DNA from 3 places in the Chitinophaga sp. RCC_12 genome. Region 3 is predicted to be linked to each of the others. Evidence: riboswitches for the same ligand, from Rfam matches in the RefSeq annotation. Region 3 holds a riboswitch; each other region holds the start of a gene.
The links. A riboswitch is a leader RNA that binds a small molecule or an ion and turns the genes downstream of it on or off. The one in region 3 is predicted to bind cobalamin.
Positions count from the first base shown of each region.

Region 1: another riboswitch for cobalamin. It lies ahead of metE (5-methyltetrahydropteroyltriglutamate--homocysteine S-methyltransferase); the one in region 3 lies ahead of AB6805_RS12995 (DUF5074 domain-containing protein).
Region 2: another riboswitch for cobalamin. It lies ahead of AB6805_RS28400 (TonB-dependent receptor); the one in region 3 lies ahead of AB6805_RS12995 (DUF5074 domain-containing protein).

Region 1 is NZ_JBFUPS010000012.1:237,744-241,026, forward strand. Features, by position in the region: gene metE (5-methyltetrahydropteroyltriglutamate--homocysteine S-methyltransferase) at 1-1,221, opposite strand, end outside; cobalamin riboswitch at 1,280-1,484, opposite strand; gene AB6805_RS28425 (SDR family oxidoreductase) at 1,604-2,476, shown strand; gene AB6805_RS28430 (RNA polymerase sigma factor) at 2,831-3,283, shown strand, end outside.
Region 2 is NZ_JBFUPS010000012.1:230,210-233,492, reverse strand. Features, by position in the region: gene AB6805_RS28400 (TonB-dependent receptor) at 1-1,575, opposite strand, end outside; cobalamin riboswitch at 1,696-1,903, opposite strand; gene AB6805_RS28395 (nuclear transport factor 2 family protein) at 2,170-2,640, opposite strand; gene AB6805_RS28390 (hypothetical protein) at 2,683-3,096, opposite strand; gene AB6805_RS28385 (ATP-grasp domain-containing protein) at 3,275-3,283, shown strand, end outside.
Region 3 is NZ_JBFUPS010000003.1:814,183-817,465, reverse strand. Features, by position in the region: gene AB6805_RS13000 (ATP-binding protein) at 1-1,137, shown strand, start outside; cobalamin riboswitch at 1,276-1,488, shown strand; gene AB6805_RS12995 (DUF5074 domain-containing protein) at 1,662-2,792, shown strand; gene AB6805_RS12990 (YhcG family protein) at 2,940-3,283, opposite strand, start outside.

The DNA of each region.
Region 1 (3,283 bases), on a different contig from region 3:
TTTCTGTTGGGCAAAGGCCATCCAGTTTTTAATTTCGGGAGACAGGGCTGTTTCGTTATCCAGGTCGCACGGCACATGCAGCAATGAGCAGGAAGGGGCAATGGCAATACGGTCTTTTCCTAACACGTTTACTGCCTTTTGTATCTGCTGTAAAGATTTTTCATAATCATTCTTCCAGATATTCCTACCATCCACTACGCCCAGCGAGAGGTGCAAAGAAGTATGGACGATAGCTGTATCAAGGATATCTTCCAATTGCAACGGGCAACGCACGAGATCGAGGTGCAGTGTTTGCACCGGCAATGCCAGTGCCACCGCCAGATTCTTCCCATAGCATTCAAAATAAGAAGCCAGGAGAATATGCAGTTGCGGGAAGGCTGCATGAATTTGCGTATAGGTATTCATGAATACCTGCAGGGCTGCTTCATCCAGGTCGAGCGACAGGCAGGGCTCATCGAGCTGTACTACTTCAGCGCCGGCTTGAGTGAGCTGTGACAGCACCTCCAGGTATACCGGCAGCAGTTTATCTATCAGCGATAAACGGTTGAAGCCGGCCGTTTTCTCTTTTCCGAGTAACAGGAAAGATACCGGGCCAAGGATCACAGGCTTGGCAGCATAGTTTTCTTTTTTTGCTTCAAGAAACTGCGCTGTTACTTTGCGGGAGAAGAAATGAAATGTTTGATCTGCCATAAACTCCGGAACGATATAATGATAGTTGGTATCAAACCACTTCGTCATTTCCATGGCGGTGATATCGTCGCCATCGCGCTGGTAGCCTCGCGCCATGGCGAAGAGCAGGTCTGTTTCAGGAAGTTTTTTCTCTTGTAAGGTGCGATAGCGCTGTGGCACAGCGCCCACCATCAGTGAGGTGTCGAGCACCTGGTCGTAAAAGGAAAAATCATTGCAGGGAATCCAGTCGATCCCTTTCTGTTGCTGCAACGCCCAGTTGTGTAAACGGATATTACGGGCGGTTGCCTGTAATTCATCAAGAGTAATTTTGCCTGCCCAGTAGCTTTCGCAGGCTTTCTTCAGTTCACGCTGGCTACCTATCCTCGGGTAGCCTAAGTTGTGGATAATCATTACTGATTGTTTAAAAGGTGATACATGACGTTCACGCTCTTTTATATAGTACAGCAATGTTTTCAGGAAGATAAATACGGAAGGAGAAGGTATGGCAGATACAAGAACAAGCATATTAGCATGCATGATTCCATCATGCATACGCCTGTTCTGATAATTACCGATACCGAAACCTGACACGCTTCAATCCCCGAAAGCATTGTCAAAGTGAAATAAAGGCAGGTCTCCTGGCTTGTTCCGCTGGTAAACACCTTCCCATTCCTGGCCGGAACAGTGGCATATTATTTACCAGTTGCAGTGCATGTGCGCTGCCGGAAGCTTACAGTTGCGGGACAGCCTGTGATTTACACACAGTTCCCTTTTAATCCCGCTTTTCAGCGGGAACCATTATTTGCTTCGATTAGTAATACATAAAGAACCGGCGCGAAGATAGTAAATCCCGGCAACTATCAAATCCGTTTCGTTTTCTTACAATTTCGGGCCTGGCGAAAAGCGGAGTTTTACATCATAAAAACAAACAGCTATGAAACAGGCAAACATACTAATCACCGGCGCCACCGGACACATTGGTACTACATTGGCTAAACATTTATCGGCACAAGGTGTTCCGTTCCGCGCCATGGTGCGCACAACAGACAATAACGCAAATGCCCTTGCCGCCTTACCCGGCGCTGAAATAGTAACCGGCGATTTCAACGATGCCAACAGCTTAGTCCTTGCACTTAAAGGAATAGGGCGGGCATTCCTGCTCACCAACTCTTCTGAAGCAGCGGAAGAACTGCAAAGCAATTTTGTAACAGCCGCCGTTAAAAGTGGGTTACCGCATATCGTAAAGCTTTCGCAACTGCATGCGGACGCACAATCGCCCGTACGTTTTTTACGGTATCATGCCGCTGTAGAAGAAAAGATCCGTGTATCCGGTATGGCATATACTTTCCTGCGGCCCAATTTATTTATGCAGGGGTTACTGGGTTTCCGTGAAACAATTGCCAGTCAAAATAAATTCTTTGCTACCGCCGGCGACGCTCCTATCAGCGTAGTGGACACCCGCGACATTGCCGCCGTAGCTACGGCTGCCCTCACCGGCAACGGGCATAAAGGCAACACCTACGATATCACCGGCCCACAATCACTCACCCACGCCGCACTCGCAGAAACACTATCCCATGCACTGGGGCGCACTATCCGCTACATCAACGTTACCGCAGCGGAATTACTGCCCGCCCTTCTCCACGCCGGATTCCCCGCCTGGCAGGCAGAGGGCCTCATCGAAGACTATGCCCACTACGCACGCGGCGAAGCGGCGGCCGTTTCCTCCGCTGTAATGGACATAACAGGCAGGCCGGCGCGCGACTTCGCCGCCTTCGCCGGCGAGTATGCACCGGCGTTCACCTGAGCGGATTTTGTCTTTCTCAGGATTACGCTGATTATACTGATTAATTGGATTTTGTTCTTTGGGATTTTTAAAGGATTTGGGGAGATAGAAGCGGATTTTGTCTTTCTCGCTGATTACGCTGATTATACTGATTAATCGGATTTTTACTTTTAGATTTTTAGATTGATAAAAATTAAGGGAGATAAAAATAAAAATCTCCGCTTCCATCTCCCAAAATCCATTAAAAAATCCCAAAGAACAAAATCCGATTAATCAGTATAATCAGCGTAATCAGCGGGAAAGACAAAATCCGCTGCAAAATTTTACGCGGATTTCGCGCCAATTGCTTACTTTAGTTATCAAATCGAGCAACCAGTGAGCAATGAAGAAGCGGTTTTGCTGCAACGGCTACAGCAAGGGGATACTGAAGCATATATCACCTTATATGACCAGTATTACCCCTCACTTTACACTTATATTCTCCACTTCATCAATATCCCGGAACTGGCCGAAGATGCACTGCAGGAAGTGTTTATAAAGATCTGGGAGGTTAGGGAGCGGATCAACCCTGAATTATCATTCAGTGGTTATCTGTACCGTATTACCCGGAATCATGTATTTAAGTTAATGAAGAAGATCAGCGCCGATGCAGCACTCCGTTTACAGGTAATGCAGGAACTACAGCATCAAACGGAAGATGCGGATACCCGGTTATTGTGGAAACAATACGAATCTTTATTACATAAAGCCATTGCGCAATTGCCCCCTCAGCGGCAAAAAGTGTTCAGGCTATGCCGCGAAGAAAGCAAAAGCTATGAAGAAGTAGCC
Region 2 (3,283 bases), on a different contig from region 3:
AAATCCCAGGTTCTCCATTTGCCAGCTGAGCATGCTGGCGCCGGGAACGGCTACGATCTTATCCTTTACTTCATTGTAATAGACGTCTGCCTCAATACCTGCCTGAATGAGCCAGCTGCTGGCAAAGGTTTTATTCCAGGTGAATCCTGCATCATATTGTGTGGCGAATTCGGGTTCCAGGAAGCGGTTGCCGATCTCGGTATAATAGAGGTCATTAAATGTAGGCATGCGGAAGATCTGTTTGTAAAACCCACGAAGCCGGAAATCCGGTGAGCGCATGGGCTGCCAGGAAACAAATACTGCCGGTGTAAATTTCTGCTGGTAGGGCGCCGAAGCATTTTTCTTTACGGTTTCATTCACAAAGGTGCCCAGCAGGCTGGCCTGTGCGCTGAAGCGGTTGAAGCTGATGTTTGTGGCGGCAGCAGCCAGCGTGGTATAACGGGTAGGGTAGCTGAAGTTGGTCAGGTCCGCATCCAGGCGGTTCCATTGAAAGTCACCGGAAGCCGCAATGGTCCACCAGTTGGTGAGGGCATACTGGTGTGCCATCGAGAAATACATTTCATATTGGCGGTAGTGGTTATCGATATAAAGCCGGGCGGTATCCGGCGCCAGGAACCGCGTGTAGTCGTACGCGTATTTCCCGTTCAGCAAAATGCTATAACGTTTGGTAATATCTTTGCGGAAGCTCGATTGCACAAAGATGTTCTGATCCCATTGACGGTCCACATGCCCGAACACACCGTTTACAATGAACCCGGGCAGCCCGCGCTGCGATTGGTAGTAATACACTTTGGTGCTCCACTCGCCGCCATTGAGCAGGCCATTGAAACCGCCTTCCATGCGAACAGCATTGATGTCGCCGTTTTTCCGGTAAGCGCTGGTATCATATACCAGGTGCCCGTTTTCATCACGTTTCTGGTAGGAAAATTTATACCTGCCGGTAGCATTGATCCATTCGGTGCTGAAGGAGGCCGATACTTTGCTACTGATCTTTTGCTGCCATAGCAAAGAGGGATTGAACAGGCCAAAGGAGCCGGTTTTGATGGTACCCCTGAGATGTGTGTTTTCTCCCGGTGCAAATTTAGGTTTGAGAGAAGTAAGATAGATGGCGCCGGCTGATCCAAAGTCTTTCGCCGGCTGAAAGATGTTACTTTTTTGCCCGTTGTACAAGGCAATTTCCTCCATATTGTCCAGCGAAAACCGGCCCAGGTCCACCTGTCCGTTCTGGGCATTGCCCAGTTGGATCCCATCATAAAATACGCCCACCTGGTTGGTGCCCATGCTGCGGATATCAACGGTTTTGAGGCCGCCGATGCCGCCATAGTCCTTCACCTGCAACCCGGCAAAAAAACGGATAGCATCCGCCACGGAGTGGCTGCCCAGCCGCTCCAGTTCTTTCGCCTGCATTTTCTGCCCGGGGCTTACTTCCCTGGCCGTACGCGGGGCTGTAACGGACACCTCCCGGAGGTCCTTGGATTTTACACTGTCGGCCTGTTGTGCAAAAGCACTCACCGCCCCACAGAGCAATACCAGTAACATCCCGGCGGTTTTCGCCGGTGTTTTAAAACGCATCATTCCCAAGCCTGTTAATGTTCCATCAACAGCTTTCGCAATAAGAAAAATAATCAGGAAAGAGACAAGATACGGGGGATACCCGCAGATTGAATTTATTCCCAAGCTTCATTCCACGAAAGCTTAAAAAAGTAGTTGTATGGCAGGTATTCTGACTTATCTCTGCTTCAGGCGACCTTCCCATTGAATGTTCAACAGTGGTCTGATTGGCGATGCCTTAGCATTGTATGAGACTTACAGCAGCGGGACTGTCCGGGATTTTCACCCGAGTTCCCTTTTAATCAGGTATATCCGGAGTGGACATGCCTGAACCATAGCGGGGCAAAAGTAGGTTATTATTTGATCGATTCAAAACGGGAGCAGTATCCATGTGGGGGTATCCACTATGAAAGCTGACCGAAACCCTGGTTTTTGACAGGGATAGTGCATGGATAGTGCATTGATAGTGCATGGGGAGTGCATCATGAGTGCATGAGTAGTGCATCAGGAGTCCATGCGGACTGTATGCATAGTGCATGGGTTACGCAACGGATACGCTGGTTTCACGCATCTGTGAAGTATGCGCGAGGTAATACCGGGTCAGGGCGGGTGCAGGTTTTATTTTGCCATGGCTGATTCTTCACAATTGTCTTTGCGCCTGGTATCGATGAGATATTGGATCTTCCACCCATCCGGGAGCTTCACCAGTTGGAAGGAGTCTACTCCGCAGTGGGAGAACTGCCCTTTGAAAAAGAAGCGGTAGGGTGTCCATACAGCAGCCAGCCGGCCATCTATCAGGACGGAGCCAAATACAATACGCTCGTCCGCCGCCTGGGCCGGGAGTCTGCCTATAAATGAGGAAAATTCATTGACCAGCGTAGTGTGGATAGTTTGCTTGCCTGCTTTGTCTTCCATCACCGACTGCAATATTGCCCCCGGCGCGAAACAGGCAGCCACCGCCACGCTGTCTGAATTATTCATGGCAGTAAACAGCTGGTTAATAGTGGCTTTCACCGCTTCCTCCGGTGCCTGGGCGTAGAGAGAGGTACCCATGATGATAAGTACGAAGCTGAATATAATACGGCGCATTTTTTTTCTTACAATATACTGATTTTGTATTTGTACCGGCGCCTAACTGATGATGCCTTTCTCTTTTAAAACATCTTCCTCGTTTTCATGACTGATATACATGATTATTTTGAGTGCATCATTAAGATGGTGTAAAATGTAAGTAATCTCAAATTCAATGATTTCCCCCGGATTTTTTGAGAAAACAGCGCCCCATCTGACCAGCGCCCTGGTATAGTGTTTCCCCATCGGCGACGTTTCTACTTTAATGACTTTCATTTCCTGCATGCCGACCTTGTGGTTAAATTTAAACATCTCTTCCAGCCATTGCGTGAACTTTTCATCATTTTTAAAAGTCATGCTTCCTGATGGCGCGGCAGCCATAAAGTTTTCTGCATAACAACTGGCGATGATACTTGTATCGTTGCCTAAGGAGGCCCGGCCATAAGTGGTGAAGAAGTCGGTGAATGATGTCATAACGGATAGTTTATTGGGAGAGCTACAGTTTCCGATATGCTTTTTTCTACAAAAATTGTTCCTGGCCCCAAATAGACATTGGCCTGATGTTATCATGATGTAATTTGCGCAGCGCTATTATGTTATGTATGGATATCAATTTTATCTTATTTTAGTAGCTTTTACTAAAATGTTCTACATGAAGAAT
Region 3 (3,283 bases):
TTAGTGGTAGATGTAAACCTGCATAAAAATGAGAACAGGCACTATATAGAAGTGATCGTACCGGAAAGTAGTGTTCCTGTAGCCTATCACGGGGTTTACCATTACCGTAGCGGGAGCACTAAACAGGAACTAAAGGGCATTGCGTTACAAAATCTGCTTCTAAAAAAGATTGGAAAGAAATGGGAAGACATACCTGTAGAGGAAGCATCCTTAAAAGATCTGAATAATTCTACCATTCGTCGCTTTATCTCTAAGGCTGTTGAGATGAACAGAATTCCGTCAACTGCCAGAAAAATGGGTATAGAGCTACTACTGAAAAATCTTGACCTGCTAACAGAACAAGGACAATTAACCAACGCCTCGCTATTGCTTTTTGGTAAAAATCCTATGAAGATATCAGTAACAGCAAGTTTTAAAATTGGCAGATTCGGTAAATCAAGCCATGATCTGTTATTCCAGGATATTGTTGAAACGAATATTTTTGATATGGCAGATCGGGTAATGGAAGTTTTAAAGATGAAATATCTTATCCGCCCAATTTCCTACAAAGGTCTGCAGAGAATAGAGCCATTGGAATACCCCGAACCAGCGCTGAGGGAAGCGGTATTGAATGCTATTATTCATAAGGACTATTCCAGCACGTACATATTTTTACGCGTATATGATGACCGTCTATACTTGTGGAATCCGGGGTCTTTACCGGAAGAATTAAGTATTGAAAAGCTAAAAACGGATCATTCCTCTTACCCCAGAAATAGACATATAGCGAATATATTTTTTAAAGCAGGATATATTGAATCCTGGGGAAGAGGTATTAATAAAATCATTGATTCCTGCGTTGAAGCAGGGTTACCCGAGCCTTTAATTGAAGTTGAGCAAGGAGGATTTAGTATTACCTTCTTGAAAAAGAAACAAACAAATCAGTTAATCAACAGCGAACATCTCGAAGAAAGACAACTTAAAGCCTTATCATACATAAAGGAACATGGGAGTATTAACAATGTCCAATATCAGCAATTAACCAATGTATCCAAACGAACGGCTACAAGAGATTTACAGGAACTAATAGAAAGAAAACTTATAGTAAAATCAGGAACTACCGGAAAGGGCACTACATATAACGAATCTATTGAGTAATACGGGCCTCTAAGGGGTCATATACGGGCCAAAGGGGCCATAAAGGGGCCACAAAGGGGCAAAAGGGGCCATAAACGGGCAATCCATTCATTAAATCCCTCCCACCACTTCATTTTGGGAATTATACCTAATTACCGTAGGTTTGCCTCCGCATTTGGTTCCGCCCCGCGGCGGATTAAAAGGGAATCCGGTGTAAAACCGGAGCTATCCCCGTAGCTGTAATCCTGCATTTATCGTCAGATAAATTGTTTTTCCGGATGAACTCCATACCACTGTCTGCCTGTCCGGCAGATGGGAAGGTCCCGGAAAAGCAGGTAAGCCAGAAGACCTGCCTCTTGTAATTAATCATTCAACGCTTTCGGGTGAAATGCTGTGAATGTGGGCCTGCCAGCCATTTTATGCGCTGTTATTATTTTCGTTTAGCCTAAGGCGTAATGCCGGAGGATAGCCGGTATTATGATCATTTTTCCAGGGTTTAACCCCGGGAGAAAAGTGCGTTGTATTTTCTTAATAAAACAATAAATATGAAAAAACAGTTATTATCCTTTCTGTCTGCAGCACTGATGCTGTTTGTTGCTTCCTGCCAAAAAGACGATGCGTTACAGCCGCTCGAACGCCAACGTACAAACGAAACCGGTACCGGCGGTGTTACGGCTTCATTAATCGCCGGTAAATACGGCAATGGATTTTTTATCGCCAACGAAGGGTGGTTTGGTCACGGCACCGGCGACCTGCATTTCTACTCCTACAGCGGCGATAGTCTTGTCCCTAACATTTATCATGCAGAGAACCCCGCCGGCGCGTTGGGCGGCCCTTCCAACACGCTGCAGTATGCTACTATCTTCAACGGTAAAATGTATATTGTTGTAAAAGCCGGTGGCCCACTGGTGGTGACAGATGCCGGCAGCCTCGTGGAAACCGGCCGTATTACTACCTTACCGGGTAATGATGGTCACGCTTTTATCGGTGTGGATGCCACCCGCGGATTGCTGAGTGCGAAAGATGGCGTATATCCTATCACGTTACCTTCCCTTGCTGTAGGCGCTAAAGTAACCGGTGTAGCGGGTTATACCGGTGATATGTTAAAAGCCGGCAGCTATATTTTTGTGTTGTCCCAAACAGATGGTATCGTTGCTTTAAACAGCAGCACCTATGCCGTAATAAAAAAGTTCGGTGCGGCCAACCTGGCCTTTGCTGCCGGTAAAGACGGCGGCGTATATGCTACCAACGCAGATTCCCTGATCCGCATAGATCCCGCTACACTGGCGCGTACCGCAGTAAAATTGCCTTTCACAGTACCTTCACCATGGGGTGCATGGCGTCATGCTGCCATCACTGCCTCTACAACGGAAAATGCCGTTTACATTGTGCGTAACAACGGCTTTGCCGGTGGCACCCAACTCTATCGCTATATCATTGGTAACACGGCATCTCTTGCATCTCCTTTTATTACACTGCCTTCCGGCCAGTATTTCTATGGCGCCGGTGCAGCGTATAACAAGGATAAAAATGAACTGGTGATGACTACGCTGAACGGCTCTTTCACCGGGGATGTGAACAGGGTACTGATGTATGATGCCACTACGGCGACACTGAAAAAAACGCTCACTTACAACGGATGGTATTTCCCGGCCATGCCTGTATTTCATGAGTAGAAGATGAAATAAAAAGAGGGTGCCTCAAATTTACTTTTGAGGCACCCTCTTTGATTATTTGCCAATTATTCATCCATTAATTCCCTTTCCATCTCCTCAATAGTAGGTAGTTGAGTCTTCAAATTATCCGGTATAATTTCAGAGAGCTCAAAGGGAACTTATACCAATAGGTTTATTCAAATCACGTAAAGCGTATTCGACTTCTATTTTATCCTTCATTCTGCACAATATCATTCCAATTGAGGGACTATCAGTAGGATGTTTTAATTGGCTGTCCACTGCTGATAAATAGAAGTTTAATTTACCGGCATACTCGGGTTGAAATTTTCCAGCCTTCAATTCAATAACCACAAAACAACGAAGGTGCAAGTGATAAAATAATAAATCCAGGAAATAATCCGATTCACTGATTTCTATTTTATACTGACGACCAACAAAAGCAAAGCCCTTTCCAAGTTCCAGCATGAAGTGAATTATTTTCTGTGTAAGCG